DNA from 2 places in the Bradyrhizobium sp. S3.12.5 genome. Region 2 is predicted to be linked to the other one. Evidence: riboswitches for the same ligand, from Rfam matches in the RefSeq annotation. Region 2 holds a riboswitch; the other holds the start of a gene.

Region 1 (4,414 bases), on a different contig from region 2:
CATGATCTCGGCGCCGCCATATCTCGATAATATGCGGGTGGTGGCGCAGGAGCATGATGTCCCGCTGTTCGACCGTTTCGCGATGATGCGGCAGTGGAATGATCAGGGTCAGTTCGACCTGTTCAGCCCCTCCCGGGGCCCCGAGCTGGCGAAACAGGTCCATGACTGCATCGGCCGGGCGTTGGCACAGTTCGTGATCGACGCTGCCCATCTGGGGCCGGCCCAGCAGCAAAATTGAGGTCTAGCGTTAATGAGTTCTCTCCGCCCTTTTGGCCTGTCGACATGGCTGGCCGCGCCCGCAGCGGCGGCGCTGCTGATGCTGACGCCTGTGGTCCAGGCACCTGCTCACGCTCAGGCTGCCCAGGCGACGCCCGCGCCGCAGCAGACCGCTAATCCCGCACCGGCATCACCATCCCAGACCACGGTCGCCGCGACCAGTCAGCAGGCTACCGAGCAGCGCGGCCTCACCTCGCGCGCCATCGACAAGGTGAAGCAGGTCGCGAAATCCGCTGGCGATATTTTCAGCCGCGTGCCGTGTCTTGCGCCGAAGGGCGGCTCGAAGGCGATGGGCTCGCTGCCGCATGTCGCGGCCAAGCTCGTTGCCGGCAAGCCTGTCGTGATCGTCGCGTTCGGCTCGTCGTCGACGGCGGGCTACGGCGCGAGCTCGCCGGACTTCAACTATCCGAACCGTCTCACCGCGCAGCTGCGCCGGCAATATCCCACCGCCAACATCACCGTCGTCAATGCCGGTGTCGGCGGCGAGGATGCGCCCGAGATGATGAAGCGCCTCCAGAAGGAGGTGATCGACGTGCATCCGGATCTCGTGATCTGGCAGGTCGGCACCAACGCCGTGCTGCGCAACCTCGATCCCGGCGACACCGCCAAGATAGTCGAGGACGGCATCACCCGCATCCAGGCCGCCGGCGATGCCGACGTCGTGCTGGTCGACCCGCAATATTCACCGCGCGTCACCGAGCGTCCCGAAAGCGCAAGCAAGATGGTGAAGCTGCTCGGCAAGATCGCCGAGCTTCGTCACGTCGGCATCTTCCCGCGCTTCGAGGTGATGCGCGACTGGCACGAGAAGCAGGCGCTCCCGGTCGAGAGCTTTGTCATTGCCGACGGCCTGCACATGAACGATTGGGGCTATGCCTGCTTCGCCCAGCTGCTCGGCGACGACATCATCCGCTCCGTCGGCCAGATCAAGCTGGGCGTGAACGTGCCCGCGGACGTGCGGACGTACCGGCCGATGTAGAGGCGAATAGCCGGTAGGGTGGGCAAAGGCGCGCTTTTCGCGCGCCGTGCCCACCATCTATCGGCATCGAGGTCGTGAATGGTGGGCACGCATTCGCTTTGCCCACCCTACGAGACCGAGCTCTTAGCTCCCTACGCCTTCTCCAGCGCCGCGGTCAGATCCTCGATCAGATCATCCGCATGCTCGAGCCCGGCCGAGAAGCGGATAAACCCTTCGCTGATGCCGAGCGCGGCGCGATCTTCCAGCTTCAGTCGCTGATGCGTCGTGGTGGCCGGATGCGTGACGAGGCTCTTGGCGTCGCCGAGATTGTTGGAAATCTTCGCAAGCTTGAGCTCGTTGAGCACGCGGAACGCACCCTGCTTGCCGCCCTTGACCTCGAAGCCGACCAGCGTCGAGCCGCCGCGCATCTGCTTCTTCACCAGCGCCGCCTGCGGATGATCGGCGCGGCCGGGATAGACCAGCCGCGAAATTTTCGGATGGCTCGCCAGCACGTCGGCGATGCGCGCCGCGGTCTCCGTCTGCGCGCGCACGCGCACGCCGAGCGTCTCCAGGCCCTTGAGCAGAACCCAGGCGTTGAACGGCGAGATCGACGGTCCGGTCTGGCGCATGAAGTTGTGGATGTGCTCGGCGATGAAGGCTTCCGAGGACAGGATGATGCCGCCGAGGCAACGGCCCTGGCCGTCGATGTGCTTGGTCGCGGAGTAGACCACGACGTCGGCACCGAGCGCGAGCGGGCTCTGCCAGATCGGGGTGGCGAACACGTTGTCGACGACGAGCCGCGCGCCGCCGCTATGCGCGATCTCGGCAATCGAGGGAATGTCGAGCACGTCGAGCGTCGGATTGGTCGGGCTCTCCAGGAAGAACGTCTTGGTGTTCGGCTTCAGCGCACGCTGCCACTGGTCGAGATCGGCTCCGTCGACCAGCGTGGTCTCGATGCCGTAGCGCGGCAGCAGGTCCTGAATGACGTACAAGCACGACCCGAACAGCGCGCGCGATGCCACCACGTGATCGCCGGCCTTCAGCGGCGCCAGGATCGCGGTCGTCACCGCGGCCATGCCTGTTGCCGCCGAGCGCGCAGCCTCGGCGCCTTCGAGCTCGATCATGCGGCGCTCGAACATCGCGATCGTCGGGTTCGAATAGCGCGAATAGATGAAGCCGGGGTCCTCGCCCTTGAACCGCGCCTCGCACTCCTCGGCGCTGTTGTAGACGTAGCCCTGGGTCAGGAACAGCGACTCCGACGTCTCGCCATATTGCGAGCGCAGGGTGCCGGAATGAACCAGGCGGGTTTCGGGACGGTATTGCGTGGTGGACGCCGGGGACTTCGACATAGGATCTCCTCTGCGTGACCATCGAAAATGGTCACAAAAAAAACCGGCCTGGATATCTCCACGGGCCGGGATCACAGAGGTCCCCGGCCTGTTTAGCGACTTATTTAACGTGGCTGCAAGCCGGCCGGCTCAAATCACCACGGGATAAGTCATGCTCATATTCCGCAATGCCCTTTCCGTCAAGACAGCCATCGGCTAGCCGTAAAAAACTGTATCTTCGGCATGTCCGGATGCATCCGACCCCTGACGAGGACCCCCGATTGACGTTCACGGTTGCCGCCGACGCCAATGGTATCCTGCCCGACCGCATGATCGCGGCGATGGCGGAGGCGGGCCTCATCCTGCCTGCCTACGACTTCGTCGAAAGCCAGATCCAGCCGGCGAGCCTCGACCTGCGCCTCGGCGACGTCGCCTATCGCGTGCGCGCGAGCTTCCTGCCCGGCCCCGGCGCCACCGTTGCCGAGCGCATCGACCAGTTGAAGCTGCACGAGTTCAGCCTCGCCGACGGCGCGGTGCTGGAGACCAACTGCGTCTACATTGTGCCGCTGCTCGAAAGCCTTGCGTTGCCGCCGGAGATCGTCGCTGCCGCAAACCCCAAGAGCTCGACCGGCCGGCTCGACGTCTTCACCCGCGTGATCGCCGACGGCACCCGCCGCTTCGACATGATCGGCGCCGGCTATCACGGTCCGCTCTATGCCGAGATCAGCCCGAAGACGTTTCCGGTGCTGGTCAGCGAGGGCTCGCGGCTGTCACAGGTGCGCTTCCGCACCGGTGACGCCATCCTCGACGCCGACGAGCTCGATGCGTTACATGCGTCCGAGCGCCTCGTCGATGTCGACGATGCGGATCTTGCCGGCGGCGTCGCCGTCTCGGTCGATCTCTCGGGCGCGAAGGGCACGGGCTTCGTCGGCTACCGCGCCAAGCGCCACACTGGTGTGGTCGATGTCGATCGTCGCTCCGGCTATGCGGTGGAAGATTTCTGGGAGCCGATCTCGGCGCGTCCCGATGGCAGCCTGATCCTTGATCCCGGCGAGTTCTATATCCTCGCGTCGAAGGAGGCGGTGCAGGTACCGCCCGATTACGCCGCGGAGATGGTGCCGTTCGATCCGCTGGTCGGCGAATTCCGCGTGCATTATGCCGGATTCTTCGATCCCGGATTCGGCTATGCCGGCGCCGGCGGCCAAGGCGCGCGCGCCGTGCTGGAAGTGCGCTCGCGCGAAGTGCCGTTCATCCTCGAGCACGGCCAGATCGTTGGCCGCCTCGTCTACGAGAAGATGCTGTCACGCCCCGACGCCATGTACGGCCAGCGCATCGGCTCCAACTACCAGGCGCAGGGCCTGAAGCTGAGCAAGCACTTTCGGGTGTAGCTGCATCCGCGTCCTCCGCCGTCATTCCCCGCGAAGGCGGGGAATCCAGTACGCTGCGGCCCATCGATTCAATCACAGCCGTCCCTGGAATACTGGATCGCCCGGTCTCCGCCGGGCGATGACAGCGAGTGCGTGTCCGGTTGCGCCGCCCCATCCGCGATGACACACTCCCGCAAAACAACAAGCCGGGAGCGAACATGACTGCCGCACCAGATTCCGCGCAAGAAGCTCAATGGAAACGCTGGCGCGCGGTCGCCGACCTCTACCACGCTTATTTCACCGGCCTGATCCTTACCGTCGTCACCCGACGCGGCACGGCGGACGCGGCCGAATTCGTCTTCCGCGTGTTCCGCCGCCAGCAGCAGGAGCGCTTTCTGCCCGGCTTGCAAAAGCTAGGGCTCAGCCATTTGCCGCCGGCGGTGGCGGCTGCGCAATATCACTATCTCTCCAACTGGATCGGCGGCGTC
Region 2 (4,414 bases):
TATTTTGAAGAATCGGGTCAAGGAACGCCGATACTTTTTCTGCACGAGTTCGCGGCCGACTACACCAATTGGGAGCCGCAGATGCGCTACTTCTCGCGCGGCCACCGCTGCATCACCTATTCCGCGCGCGGCTACACGCCATCCGATGTGCCGGCGGGCGAGGTCTACAGCTACGAACATTTCTACACCGACGCGCTCGCGGTGCTCGATCATCTCAGGATCGAGCGCGCGCATCTCGTCGGTCTTTCGATGGGCGCCTATTCATCGCTCCAGATCGGATTGAACGCGCCGCAGCGCGCACTGTCGATGACGCTTGCCGGCGTCGGCTCCGGCTCGGAGATCGAGAATCTCGACAATTGGCGCAAGCAGTGCCGTGCCAATGCCGAGCAATTCGAGGCGCTCGGCTCCGCCGAGGTCGCAAAAGTCACCCGCGAGGCGCCGAGCCGGATTCCATTCCTGGTGAAGGACCCGCGCGGCCACGCCGATTTCTACGCCGCGCTGGCGCGGCACGATTCCAAGGGTTCGGCCAACACCATGCGCGGCTTCCAGGGCGGCCGTCCCTCGATCTACACCATGACGGATGCGATCAGAGGCGTGGCAACGCCGGCATTGATCATCTGCGGCGACGAGGATGATCCGTGTGTGGGGGCTAGCCTGTTCCTGAAGAAGCATCTGTCGGCAGCGGGGCTCGCGATGTTTCCGAAGTCCGGTCACGTGCTCAATCTCGAAGAGCCCGCGCTGTTCAACGCGAGCGTGGAGCGGTTCGTGACGCTGGTGGAAGCGGGACGGTGGCCGGTGCGCGACCCAAGGTCGGCGGCGGCGCATTAGGGCGAAGGCGTTGGCTCGCACTCCGTCATTGCGAGCGCAGCGAAGCAATCCAGAATCTTTCCGCGGTGGGATTCTGGATTGCTTCGCTCCGCTCGCAATGACGATAAATTACTTCCCCTGCCCGCGGCTCAGCAAAAACACGCCCTGCTCGCCGAACAGATTCCAGACCCACCATGGCAATCGCAGCCGCAGCGGACGGCCGTAGAGGTCGAGCGCTTCGGCACGCTCCATCTTGACGCCGATGGTGTCGCAGAGCTCGACGAAATCCTTGATGGTGCAGAAATGGATGTTGGCGGTGTCGTACCAGCTCGCCGGCAGATTCTCCGTGCGCGGCATGTGGCCGCCGACCAGGAGCTGCAGGCGCATCCGCCAGAAGCCGAAATTGGGGAACGACACGATGGCGCGGCGGCCGATGCGCAGAAGATTCTCCAGCACGACCTTGGGCTGGCGCGTCGCCTGCAGCGTCTGCGACAGGATCACGTAGTCGAAGGCGTCGTCGGGATAGTTGACGAGGTCGGTGTCGGCGTCGCCCTGCACCACCGCGAGGCCTTTTGCCACGCAGCGGTTGACGCCCGCGCGCGACAGCTCGATGCCGCGGCCGTCGATGCCGCGGGTCTCCAGCAGCTGAAGCAGATCGCCCTCGCCGCAGCCGACATCGAGCACTTTCGAGCCCGGCTTGACCATCTCGGCGACCAGCAGATGGTCGGCGCGAAACGGGCCGGACTGCTCCGCAGCGAGGCCGTTGAGCGGCAGCACTTCCTGTACAGACATCGCTAGCCGTCCTTGTCAGTCATTCCTGGTCAGTCATTCTTGCCGGTGAGCCCGCGCGCCTTGCCTGCCGATTGCAGGAAGGCGCGTGAGATGTCGAAGAATTCAGGCACGTCGAGCAGGAAGGCGTCGTGGCCGCGATCGGTCTCTATCTCGGCGAACGACACCCGCGCACTCGACGCATTCAGCGCATGCACCAGCGCACGCGATTCCGAGGTCGGGAACAGCCAGTCGCTGGTGAAGGAGACCACGCAGAAGCGCGTCTCGATTCCGGCGAACGCCTTTGCCAGCACGCCGCCGTGATCGCCGGCAATGTCGAAATAATCCATCGCGCGCGTGAGATAGAGATAGGAGTTGGCATCGAAGCGCTCGACAAAGGACGACCCCTGGTAGCGCAGATAGGACTCGACCTGGAAATCGGCATCGAACGAGAAGGTCGGCAGCTCGCGGTCCTGCATGCGGCGGCCAAACTTGCGATGCAGCGCGGCGTCCGAGAGATAGGTGATGTGTGCAGCCATGCGCGCGACCGCGAGGCCGCGATGCGGATGGATGCCCTGATCGGCGTAGGCGCCATTGTGCCAATCGGGATCGGCCATCACGGCCTGACGACCGAGCTCGTGGAAGGCGATGTTCTGTGCCGAGTGCCGCGTCGAACAGGCAATCGCCAGCGCCGAGTAGACGCGCTTGGGATAGGCCGCAGTCCATTGCAGCACCTGCATGCCACCCATCGAGCCGCCGACGACCGCGAACAGCGTGTCGATGCCGAGCCGGTCGATCAGCATCGCCTGCGCCCGCACCATGTCGGGGATGGTGATGACGGGGAAATCCAGGCCCCACACCTTGCCGGTGGCGGGATTGATCGAGGCGGGCCCGGTCGAGCCCATGCAGCCGCCGATCACGTTGGAGCAGATGATGAAGTAGCGGCTGGGATCGAGCGGACGGCCGGGGCCGACCAGCGTCTCCCACCAGCCGGACTTGCCGGTGACGGGGTGCACATTGGCGACGTGCTGATCGCCGGTCAGCGCATGGCAGATCAGCACGGCGTTGGACCGATCGGCGTTGAGCTCGCCATAGGTCTTGTAGGCGATCTGGAACGGGGTGAGATCGATGCCGCAATCGAGCCGCAGCGGCTGGTCGGCGCCGAACTGCGCGACCTCCGAACTCGGATGATCGACCTCATGCGACCGATCGTCGGCACTGATCGCGGGACTGGGGACAGACTTGACGCCAACCATCTCTGACCATCGACCTCGTTTGCGATCGGACTTCAGATCGCGACTGACATCAGGCCATGAAAAACCCGGCCTGAACGATAGGTTCGGCCGGGATCGGAAGTGTCCCCGGCCTGTTTAGCGAGTTTTTTAACGTGGCTGCAAGCCGGCCGGCTCAAATGACCACGGAACAGGCAAAAACCTACCGGCTTGGGCGCTTTTCGTCAAGTCGCGGTTCGGATGAGCCAAATTCGCTCCCGTGCTGCCAGCCGACGCGGGCCTGACTTCTCTTCGCATTTCTCTTTGCTTTCGCCGCCCATCCTGCCTAATCAGAACCTCGACCACAGCCTCTCAACAGCACGTCGCAGATATGTCCCAACGTCCGCCCGCGCCACCATCACTTCAGGAATTGCGCAAGGAGATCGACGCAATCGACGAGGGCATGCATCGCCTGCTGATGCAGCGCGGCGACATCATCGACCGCCTGATCCAGGTGAAGCAGACCCAGGAGGTCGGCTCGGCGTTCCGCCCGGCGCGCGAAGCCTCCATGATGCGTGACATCGTGCAACGCCATCGCGGCATCCTGCCGCTCGACACGGTCGAGAGCATCTGGCGCGTCATCATCTCCACTTTCACCTATGTCCAGGCGCCGTTCTCGGTGCATGCCGACGTCTCGGTGAGCGAGCCGGCGATGCGCGATTCCGTGCGCTTCCATTTCGGCTTCACGGTTCCTTACGTCGCGCATTTCAGCGCGCAGGCCGCGGTCGAAGCGGTGGCGAAGTCCAAGGGCGATCTGGCGCTGGTCTCGGCGACCTCGAGCCGCACGCCGTGGTGGCTGGAGCTGGAAGCGGACGGCGCGCCAAAGATCATCGCGCGGCTGCCCTTCGTCGAGCGTGCCGACCATCCGGCCGCGCTGCCCGTTTTCGCGGTCTCTCGCGTCGCCGACAGCGCCGTGGTGACGGAGGTCGAGACCTTCAGCGTGCGGGTATCAGGATGGAACGCCGAGGTGGCACGCGCCCTGTCGCCGCTCGCCGAGATCGTGGCGGTGCCCGATACCGCCTTCGACGGCGCGGCGCTGCTGGTCTCGGTCACGAGCGCCACCAGCATCGACAAGATCAAGGCTGCCCTGATCGAGGCAGGGGCCTCGGTGCGCTCCACGGCCCTCGTCGGCAGCCACGCAACGCGCTATACGGTGCCCCCGACCGGGTCGAAATCGTAAATCGCGAACAGACGTCGCGAGCAGACTTGGCCTATCCGGAGTTGAAGATGTCCCGCCCCGTGCCGAATCCCGGCATTCTCGATATTGCGCCCTACACGCCCGGCAAGAGCCCGGTCGCGGAGCCGGGCCGCAAGGTATTCAAGCTCTCGGCCAACGAGACGCCGTTCGGACCTTCGCCCAAGGCAATCGAGGCCTTCAAGCGCGTCGCGGATCATCTGGAAGACTATCCGGAAGGCACCTCGCGCGTGCTGCGCGAGGCGATCGGCCGCTCTTTCGGGCTCGATCCGAACCGCATCATCTGCGGTGCCGGCTCGGACGAGATCCTCAACCTGCTCGCCCACACCTATCTCAGCCACGGCGACGAGGCGATCTCGACCACGCACGGCTT

The links. Region 2 has a riboswitch for S-adenosylmethionine ahead of metX (homoserine O-acetyltransferase MetX). Riboswitches for the same ligand answer to the same signal wherever they lie in the genome.
Region 1: it holds a riboswitch for S-adenosylmethionine, as region 2 does, so the genes downstream of both, ABIC09_RS28620 (O-succinylhomoserine sulfhydrylase) here and metX (homoserine O-acetyltransferase MetX) in region 2, are expected to answer to the same signal.

The regions. Positions count from the first base shown of each region.
Region 1 is NZ_JBEPRF010000022.1:124,103-128,516, forward strand. It holds gene ABIC09_RS28610 (SGNH/GDSL hydrolase family protein) at 1-238, shown strand, start outside; gene ABIC09_RS28615 (SGNH/GDSL hydrolase family protein) at 251-1,252, shown strand; gene ABIC09_RS28620 (O-succinylhomoserine sulfhydrylase) at 1,384-2,580, opposite strand; SAM riboswitch at 2,652-2,731, opposite strand; gene ABIC09_RS28625 (2'-deoxycytidine 5'-triphosphate deaminase) at 2,811-3,947, shown strand; gene ABIC09_RS28630 (hypothetical protein) at 4,145-4,414, shown strand, end outside.
Region 2 is NZ_JBEPRF010000001.1:380,786-385,199, reverse strand. It holds gene ABIC09_RS01810 (alpha/beta fold hydrolase) at 1-828, shown strand, start outside; gene metW (methionine biosynthesis protein MetW) at 937-1,599, opposite strand; gene metX (homoserine O-acetyltransferase MetX) at 1,629-2,831, opposite strand; SAM riboswitch at 2,925-3,004, opposite strand; gene ABIC09_RS01795 (chorismate mutase) at 3,178-4,026, shown strand; gene ABIC09_RS01790 (pyridoxal phosphate-dependent aminotransferase) at 4,074-4,414, shown strand, end outside.